Regions from separate parts of the Pseudomonas arabinosi genome, predicted to be linked through region 2. Evidence: predicted binding sites of a transcription regulator. Region 2 holds the regulator's gene; each other region holds the start of a gene.

Evidence for each region. The regulator FliA, encoded in region 2, starts transcription of late flagellar genes. The targets are predictions, from matches to a motif close to CTAAAGTTTNNNNNNNNNNNGCCGNTAA.
Region 1: a site for FliA is predicted at 1,687-1,714, ahead of ACMXYJ_RS17375 (methyl-accepting chemotaxis protein). Genes of this name have one in related genera too.
Region 3: a site for FliA is predicted at 1,318-1,345, ahead of ACMXYJ_RS27775 (flagellar protein MotY). Genes of this name have one in related genera too.

The regions. Positions count from the first base shown of each region.
Region 1 covers NZ_CP180480.1:3,696,438-3,699,714, reverse strand. The annotation lists gene ACMXYJ_RS17390 (MmcQ/YjbR family DNA-binding protein) at 1-294, shown strand, start outside; gene ACMXYJ_RS17385 (DUF1294 domain-containing protein) at 291-719, opposite strand; gene ACMXYJ_RS17380 (undecaprenyl-diphosphate phosphatase) at 716-1,546, opposite strand; gene ACMXYJ_RS17375 (methyl-accepting chemotaxis protein) at 1,842-3,277, shown strand, end outside.
Region 2 covers NZ_CP180480.1:2,116,372-2,119,648, reverse strand. The annotation lists gene ACMXYJ_RS09885 (chemotaxis protein CheA) at 1-87, opposite strand, end outside; gene ACMXYJ_RS09880 (protein phosphatase CheZ) at 125-913, opposite strand; gene ACMXYJ_RS09875 (chemotaxis response regulator CheY) at 944-1,315, opposite strand; gene fliA (RNA polymerase sigma factor FliA) at 1,483-2,223, opposite strand; gene fleN (flagellar synthesis regulator FleN) at 2,220-3,050, opposite strand; gene flhF (flagellar biosynthesis protein FlhF) at 3,167-3,277, opposite strand, start outside.
Region 3 covers NZ_CP180480.1:5,963,489-5,966,765, reverse strand. The annotation lists gene rnt (ribonuclease T) at 1-208, opposite strand, end outside; gene pyrC (dihydroorotase) at 205-1,251, opposite strand; gene ACMXYJ_RS27775 (flagellar protein MotY) at 1,411-2,319, shown strand; gene ACMXYJ_RS27770 (argininosuccinate synthase) at 2,449-3,277, shown strand, end outside.

The sequences.
Region 1 (3,277 bases), 1.6 Mb from region 2:
GAAGACTACAAGTGGGGTGGCGTACGGGTGTTTTCGATTGCAGGGAACAAGATGTTTGCCTTGCAGAATCTGCGGGGCGAATCCCTGGCCTTCAAGGTCGACAAGGACTTGTTTCTCGGTCATTGCGACCGCCCGGGAATCCGCCCCGCGCCGTATCTGGCGCGGGCTCAGTGGATCATCATGGAAACGCCCTACCCGTTGGGCCCTGAAGAGCTGCAAGGCTTGTTGCAGCGCTCCCATCAATTGGTGGTGAGCAAGTTGCCCAAGCGCACCCAGGTCGGACTGCTGCTTTAAATCAATGCCAGCAGATTTGCACCCAGAAACAGTTGGTCGATCCAGAACACCTGGTGCAGCAGCACGATCATCCAGAACAACACCTGAAACGACACTTTGCGCGTCTTGTGCCGAAACAGCTGCTGCGCCAGCAAGGCACCCGGCCAGCCCCCGGCGAGTTCCACCGCATGCAACACGTTCTCCGGTGTGCGCCAATGGTCTGCACGAGCCTTGCGCTTGTCGCTCCAGTACAGCAAGAACGCCAGCAGGCTGACGACCCCGTACGCCGCCAGGGGAATCACCGAAACCCCGCGCAGCCACAACGACATCGAACCGTACAGCGGCAGCGCGCACAGGATCGCAAACACCAACAATTTCAGCTGAAGATTGCGAATCTCTCCTGCGGGTTTGCGTCCGGGGTTGTTGCGCGCGCTGGCGTCATTCATGGCTTGACCGCGGTCCAGTCGACCCAGCCGAACTGCCAGGTGGCCAGGATGACCAGGCCGAACGCGATGCGATACCAGGCAAACGCCGCATAGCTGTGACTGCCGATGAACACCAGCAAGGCTCTGACGGCAATCATCGCGAAGATGAACGCCGTGACGAAACCGATCGCGAACACCGGAAAATCCGAGGGGACGAACAGATTGCGGTATTTGTAGCCCGAGTAAACCGCCGCAGCGACCATGGTCGGCATCGCCAGAAAGAACGAGAACTCGGTAGCGGTTTTGCGCGACAGCCCGAACAACAAGCCACCAATGATCGTCGAGCCGGAGCGTGACGTCCCGGGAATCATCGCCAGGCACTGGGCGAAGCCGACTTTCAGGGCGTCTTTCCAGGTGATGTCATCAACGGTTTCGGCATGCACTTCATGCTGACGCTTTTCGGCCCACAACATGACGATCCCGCCCACAACCAACGCCGTCGCGACAGTGATCGGGTTGAACAGGTACTCGTGGATCAAATCGGAAAAAATCACCCCCAGTACCACGGCCGGCATGAACGCAATCAACAGGTTCGCGGTAAAGCGTCGAGCGCTCGGTTGGGTCGGCAAACCGATGACCACGTCGAAGATCTTGCGGCGGAACTCCCACACCACCGCCAGAATCGCCCCCAGCTGAATAATAATGTTGAAAGCGATGGCCCGCTCGCCACCGAAGTTGAGTAAGTCCGCCACAATGATTTGGTGACCGGTACTGGAAATCGGCAAAAACTCCGTCAGCCCTTCTACAACCCCAAGAATCAACGCCGAAAAGGCAGTCCAAAGATCCATCAATCCCCCAAGAAGCAATGCGCCACGGCATGCCCCGTTAATAATTTTTTCAGAACGATTACTGCGATCAGCCTAGCTGAAGTCCCGCGCGCACAGGATCCAGACGAAACCATAAAAATTCCGTGAAAAATCAACTTGGATTCAGGTTTTTCCGTGCGGGGCCGAAATCCTATCAGACAAGTCCGATTAACGCTGCCGCGTTATTGGACTTGGGTCGGATATGACCGATTGGCAAAGTGTGGTTGGATGCTGGCGATCATTTATTAGAAGAAAAAGAAATCGGAGTGACAGCGTTATGAACAGCTTGCGCAGTATGTCGATCAGCCGACGTTTGTGGCTCATCTTGATCGTGGCCGTCCTGATGCTAATGACGTTGGGCGTCTTGATGCTCAAGCAGATACACAATGACCTGTACAACGCCAAGGCCCAGAAAACCCAGCATGTGGTGCAAACCGCCAGCGGTATTCTGACCTATTACCACGACCTCGAAACCGCCGGCACGCTCACCCGCGATGCTGCGCAGAAGCAGGCTCTGAGCGCCGTTCGCGGTCTGCGTTATGACCAGAATGACTACTTCTGGATCAATGACCTGACGCCGGTGATGATCATGCACCCGGCCAACCCGAAACTCGATGGCCAGAACCTCTCGGCGATTCGCGACCCGGACGGTTTTGCCCTGTTTAACGAAATGGTCGCCGTCGCCAAGTCCAAGGGTGCCGGCACCGTCGACTATCGCTGGCCGAAACCGGGCGCCAGTGCACCGATAGAAAAAACTTCCTACATCAAACTCTTCGAGCCCTGGGGTTGGGTAATCGGTTCGGGCGTGTATATCGATGACATGCAGGCCGAGTTCTATGCCCAGGTCTGGAAGGCCTCGTTCGTGGGGCTGGTGATTGCCCTGATCATGGCGCTGCTGGTCATCCTGATTGCCCGCAGCATCGTGCGTCCACTGCAGGAAACCGTGAACGCCATGGCCAACATCGCCAGCGGCGAGAGCGACCTGACCCACAGCCTCGACACCCATGGCCAGGATGAAGTCACACAACTGGCACGCCACTTCAACGCCTTCACCGCCAAGCTGCGACTGGTGATCAGGGAACTGCAAGTGTCCGCCAGTGCCCTGGGTCAGTCTTCCAGCGAACTGGGCAACGACGCCGCCCAGGCCCAGCAACGCAGTCAGCAACAGTCCCAGCAAATGGAACTGGTGGCCACGGCAATCAATGAAGTGACGTATGGCGTACACGACGTCGCGAAGAACGCCGAGCACGCCGCCAGCGAAATGCGCGATGCCGAGTCTCAGGCGCAGCAAGGCCAGGTTAACATCGATGGCAGCCTGCAACAGATCGACAAGCTGTCGTCGACCATCGATCAGGCGGTGGAAGTGATTCGCACCCTGGCCGCCGAAAGCACGCAGATCGGCAGCGTCCTCGAAGTGATCCGCTCCATCGCCGAGCAAACCAACCTGCTGGCCCTCAACGCGGCCATCGAAGCCGCCCGGGCCGGCGAGCAAGGTCGCGGTTTTGCAGTGGTGGCCGATGAAGTGCGACTGCTGGCCCAGCGTACCCAGAAGTCTACGGCCGAGATCCAGTCGATGATCGAACGCCTGCAAAGTCACTCCGAAGCGGCGGTCAAAGTGATCGGCGACAGCAGCCGTGCATCGCAGTTGACCATCGAGCAGGCCGGCCTGGCCGGTGCAAGCCTGAATGCCATTGCCCAGGCGCTGCGCAACCT
Region 2 (3,277 bases):
GACCAGCTGTTCGGACAGTTGCTCTAGAATCTCGCCGGCCTCAACCAGGAAATCCTGAAGGATCTCTTCATCGGCGCCGAAGCTCATTAAGGGGGTGCTCCTAAAGGTCTAAAAACCTAAAAACCTAAAATCCAAGACTGGATAGCAAATCGTCCACATCGTCCTGACCGGACACAACGTCTTCTCTTTTATCGGCATGAATCTGCGGACCTTCACCCTGAGAGAGATGTTTTTGCGGATCTTTTTCTGCCAGCATCGCTTCACGGTCATGTTCGATGCCCGCAAAGCGGTCCACCTGACTGGCCATAAGCACGAGCTTGAGCAGGTTGCTTTCAACTTCGGTGACCAATTGGGTCACACGCTTGATCACCTGACCGGTGAGGTCCTGGTAATCCTGAGCGAGCAGGATGTCGTTGAGGTTGCCCGACACAACGCGATTGTCTTCGCTGCTGCGTGTCAGGAAACCGTCGACTCGCCGGGCCAGCTCGCGGAACTCTTCAGCCCCGACTTCGCGACGCATGAACCGTCCCCAGTCGGTACTCAAGGCCTGGGCTTCGTTGCTCAGGCCATTGACCAGCGGCGTGGCGTTTTCCACCAGGTCCATGGTGCGGTTGGCTGCAGCTTCGGTCAGCTTGACCACATAACCCAGACGCTCGGTGGCGTCCGTGATCTGCGAGACTTCCTCGGCTTGCGGCATGTGCGGGTCAATCTGGAAATTGACGATCGCGCTATGCAGCTCGCGAGTGAGCTTGCCCACTTCCTGATACAGGCCACGGTCACGGGTCTGATTGAGCTCATGGATCAGTTGCACAGCGTCGCCGAACCTGCCTTTTTCAAGGCTTTCGACCAGTTCGACCGCGTGTTTTTTCAGAGTCGATTCGAAATCGCCCTGTGAAGACTCGTTATGCTCCATAGCTCCCCCGTGGCGGACTTGCTTTGCACATCAACCGATGCGTTCGAAGATCTTTTCAATCTTGTCTTTCAACGCCTGAGCCGTGAATGGCTTGACCACATAACCGTTCACACCCGCCTGAGCGGCTTCGATGATTTGCTCGCGCTTGGCTTCGGCCGTGACCATCAACACCGGCAGGTGTTTGAGTTTTTCATCGGCACGCACGTGGCGCAGCAGATCGATACCGGTCATGCCGGGCATGTTCCAGTCCGTTACCAGAAAGTCGATGCTGCCGCTGTTGAGAACCGGAATGGCAGTAGTGCCATCGTCGGCCTCGACCGTGTTGGTGAACCCAAGGTCACGCAACAGGTTTTTAATGATCCGCCGCATCGTTGAGAAGTCATCAACGATGAGGATTTTCATGTTCTTGTCCAATTCGACCTCCAAGCAGTCTTAAACGCGCCCAGCACCTGGACACGCCATTTCAATCAATCCGGCAAAGCACTCAATGACTGTCTGGAGCACAACAGATCGGGACCGGTACGGTTCAACACCCCACCAGCCGCGTTCGCAGTGTCCCCACACTGCCTTCAGCGCGCTCGCCACTCCCCCAAACGCCCCCGCAAACGGGCCGCGCACTGGCTGTGTAACTGGCTGACCCGAGATTCGCTGACCCCCAGGACCTCACCGATTTCCTTGAGATTCAACTCTTCGTCGTAGTACAGCGCCAACACCAGTCGCTCACGCTCCGGCAAATTGGCAATCGCGTCCGCCAGCGCCGCCTGGAAGCGTTCATCTTCCAGATCGCGTGACGGCTCGAGATGAGCACTGGCGCCATCCTCGTGCAGCCCTTCGTGTTCGCCGTCCTGCAACAGATCGTCGAAACTGAATAGCCGGCTGCCCAGGGTGTCGTTCAAAATCCCGTAATAATCGTCGAGACTCAATTGGAGTTCGGCCGCAACCTCGTGATCTTTAGCGTCACGACCGGTTTTAGCTTCAATCGAGCGAATGGCGTCGCTGACCATCCGGGTATTGCGGTGGACCGAACGTGGCGCCCAGTCCCCCTTGCGTACTTCGTCGAGCATCGCGCCACGGATTCGAATACCCGCGTACGTCTCGAAACTCGCGCCTTTGCTGGCGTCGTATTTGGTCGACACTTCAAGCAGGCCGATCATCCCGGCCTGGATCAGATCTTCAACCTGGACACTGGCTGGCAAACGCGCCAGCAAGTGATAGGCAATGCGTTTAACCAGTGGCGCGTAACGCTCGATCAGCTCGTACTGCGCATCACGTGCCGACTTCTTGTAGAGGTTATAGCCACTGGCTGTCATAGCACGGGTCCTGCGGTTTGTTGCACGAGGCGCTCGACGAAAAACTCCAGGTGCCCGCGCGGGTTCGCAGGCAGTGGCCAGGTATCGACCTTCTGTGCAATGGCCTTGAACGCCAGTGAGCACTTGGAACGCGGGAAGGCTTCGTAGACGGCGCGTTGCTTCTGCACAGCCTTGCGCACACTTTCGTCGTAAGGCACCGCGCCAACGTATTGTAAGGCGACATCAAGAAAGCGATCCGTGACCTTGGTCAACTTGGCGAACAGGTTGCGACCTTCCTGCGGGCTCTGGGCCATGTTGGCCAGGACGCGGAAGCGGTTCATGCCGTAATCGCGGTTCAGCAGTTTGATCAGTGCGTAGGCATCGGTGATCGAGGTCGGCTCGTCGCAGACCACCAGCAAGACTTCTTGCGCTGCGCGGACGAAACTGACGACCGAGTCACCAATGCCCGCAGCGGTGTCGATCACCAGCACGTCGAGGTTGTCGCCGATATCGCTGAACGCCTGGATCAGGCCGGCGTGTTGGGCCGGGCTCAAATGAACCATGCTCTGTGTGCCGGACGCGGCCGGGACGATGCGGATGCCGCCAGGGCCTTGCAACAGTACGTCGCGCAGCTCGCAGCGGCCTTCGATCACGTCGGCCAAAGTACGTTTGGGTGTCAGTCCCAGCAGGACGTCGACGTTCGCCAGCCCCAGATCGGCGTCCAACAGCATGACGCGTCGACCGAGCTCTGCTAAAGCCAGGGACAAGTTCACTGACACGTTAGTCTTCCCGACGCCACCTTTGCCGCCGGTCACCGCGATCACCTGTACGGGATGCATGCTGCCCATGAATTTTCTTTACCTTGTCTTACTTAGACGGAGGCCACATTACTGGCTGCGCGTTCACTAACTGAACAATGCATGGCAGACCATCGATGTAGGTACAAAAACTGTTCATTAATACCTCAGCCGACCTGCTTGGTCGGGCTGTGGTAAATATCAGCGAACATGTCAGCCATGGCTTCTTCGCTGGGTTCTTCTTGCATTTGCACGCTTACGGCGCGACTGACCAACTG
Region 3 (3,277 bases), 3.1 Mb from region 2:
TGTGGTCGGGGTACACAAACCCTTTTTCGTCCATGCCAATGGTGGTTGCGGCAATTTCCAGCAAGGCGTCAGTGGCAGAGTTGAAACCGCCGGTTTCAACGTCGACAACAACTGGCAGGTATCCACGGAAGCGCTCAGCCATCGGGTGGCGCGAACCACCTCCGCCGCCTTGACCGTCCTGTTCGTCGTCGAAATGGTCTTCACTCACGCGTGTTCCTCCAGCAGGCGCCAGCGCAGTTTTTCACCGGCGCGCAGCGGGATTACGGTCAGCTCGCCAAATGGCAGGCTGGTTGGGGCGGTCCACTCATCGCGGACCAGGGTAATACGATCGGTGTTCACTGGCAGGCCGTAGAAACGCGGGCCGTTCAGGCTGGCAAAGGCTTCGAGCTTGTCCAGCGCGTTGCGCTGTTCGAAGGCTTCGGCATACATCTCGATCGCGGCATAAGCGGTGTAGCAACCGGCACAGCCGCAAGCGGCTTCTTTGGCGTGCTGGGCATGGGGCGCCGAGTCGGTGCCGAGGAAGAACTTGTCGCTGCCACTGGTGGCGGCGTCGAGCAGGGCTTCCTGGTGGGTGTTGCGCTTGAGAATCGGCAGGCAATAGAAGTGCGGCCGAATCCCGCCCACCAGCATGTGGTTGCGGTTGTACAGCAGGTGATGCGCGGTGATGGTCGCGCCAACATTGGCCGAAGCCTCGTTGACGAACTGCACGGCGTCGGCGGTAGTGATGTGTTCGAACACCACTTTGAGGCTCGGGAAGCGCTCGACCACACGACGCATGTGCTCATCGATAAAGATTTTTTCGCGATCGAACACGTCGACATCGCCACGGGTGACTTCACCGTGAACCAGCAAGGGCATCCCGACTTCGGCCATGGCCTCAAGTGCAGGGAAAATCTTGTCGATGCTGGTGACGCCAGAATCCGAGTTGGTGGTCGCGCCGGCCGGGTACAGCTTGGCGGCGTGAATGAAGCCGCTGGCCTTGGCCTCGCGAATTTCTTCGGGCTGGGTGCGGTCGGTCAGGTACAGCACCATCAACGGTTCGAAGCGGCTGCCAGCCGGACGTGCAGCGAGAATCCGCTGGCGATAGCCGTCGGCTTCAGCGGTGTTACGCACCGGAGGTACCAGGTTGGGCATGATGATGGCGCGACCAAAGGTGCGCGCGACATCCGCGACTGTATTGGGCAACACAGCACCATCGCGAAGATGAATATGCCAGTCGTCGGGACGCAGCAGGGTCAGGCGGTCGGACATGAGGGGATTCCAGGCGGGTCAAACTGAGGGGAATGCTACCGGAAAAGACTCTTCCAGGCACTCGCTATCAAGTTTTGCTGGAAGCTTCCGATATCCAACAGGTATGCCGTAAACATCTGTGTGTCGGTCTTTTTGTTGTAGAAGCCAGTGGAGCCTCCCGTGCGCCAGCGTTATTTAGCCTTGCTCAGCGTGTTTGCCAGCCTTCCTGCGATGGCGCTCACTTTCCAGACCCGTCTGGAGAGCATCGAGTGGACGGTCGAAGGAGACAAGTTCGAGTGCCGCCTGGCTCAGCCGATCACCGATTTTGGTTCGGGCGAATTCGTGCGTCGCGCTGGCGAGCAAGCGACGTTTCGCCTGAAGGCCTACAACTCGATGATCGGCGGCGGTTCGGCGACCTTGCTGGCGGCCGCAGCGCCCTGGCAGCCGGGGCGTGGCGACATCAACCTCGGTTCTGTGCGTATCGGCAGCGGCAATGTGTTGTTCAACAGTTCGCAAGTCCAGGCTGGCCGCTTGATCAGTGGCCTGATGGATGGCCGCAGTCCAGTCGTTCGGCATTACTCGGGCGATGGCCGGGTATCGGAAGTGCGTCTGTTGCCAGTCAAGTTCAGCAAGGCCTTTAACGACTATCAGGGCTGCGTGGCGAAGCTGCTGCCGAAGAATTTCGAGCAGGTTAAACAATCGCAGATCGGCTTCCCCGGCGAAGGCATCGATCTCGACGCGCAGGCCAAGGCTCAATTGCAAGTGATGCTGGAGTTCATGAAGGCCGACCCGACGGTCAACCACATCGAACTAGACGGCCACTCCGACAACAGCGGCAACCGCCTGACCAATCGTGACCTGTCGCGGCGTCGGGCCCTGGCCGTCATGGAGTTCTTCAAGGCCAACGGCGTTCAGGAATCGCAGATCACCGTGCGCTTTCACGGCGAGCGTTATCCATTGGCACCCAATACCAATTCCGCCAACCGGGCGAAGAACCGTCGGGTCAATGTGCACCTGGCGCGTGTTGCGCCCACCGAAAAGCCAGCCCCTCAGGCCACTGCATCGGCGAGCGCCGCGTCGACTTCCTGAACCCGCTGTAATCGTCGCTCACTCGACATAATCTGTCGCTTCGTCGTCATAAGCTGTCGCGCCTCTGTAAATTATCCTGCATGAGCGGTAGACTTGACGGCTTTCCGTAGAACCCCGTGGAGTGATGGCATGGCGGACGTAAACAAGGTCGTTCTGGCGTATTCCGGCGGCCTGGACACTTCGGTGATCCTCAAGTGGCTGCAGGATACTTATAACTGTGAAGTCGTGACCTTCACCGCTGACCTGGGTCAGGGCGAAGAGGTCGAACCTGCACGCGCCAAGGCACAGGCCATGGGCGTGAAAGAGATCTACATCGACGACTTGCGCGAAGAATTCGTGCGCGATTTCGTTTTCCCGATGTTCCGCGCCAACACCGTTTACGAAGGCGAGTACCTGCTGGGTACTTCCATCGCTCGTCCGTTGATCGCCAAGCGCTTGATCGAAATCGCCAACGAAACCGGTGCTGACGCCATTTCCCACGGCGCCACCGGCAAGGGCAACGACCAGGTTCGTTTCGAACTGGGCGCCTACGCGTTGAAGCCAGGCGTGAAAGTGATCGCTCCGTGGCGCGAATGGGACCTGCTCTCCCGTGAAAAGCTGATGGATTATGCTGAAAAGCACAATATCCCGATCGAGCGTCACGGCAAGAAGAAATCCCCGTACTCGATGGATGCCAACCTGCTGCACATCTCCTATGAAGGCGGCGTGCTGGAAGACACCTGGACCGAGCACGAAGAAGACATGTGGAAATGGACCGTCTCCCCGGAGAAGGCTCCAGATAAAGCGCAATACCTGGAACTGACATACCGCAACGGCGACATCGTTGCACTGGACGGCGTCGAAATGACCCCGGCCACCGTGCTGGCGACCCTGAACCGTATCGGTGGCGAACACGGTATCGGCCGTCTCGATATCGTCGAGAACCGCTACGTGGGCATGAAGTCCCGCGGCTGCTACG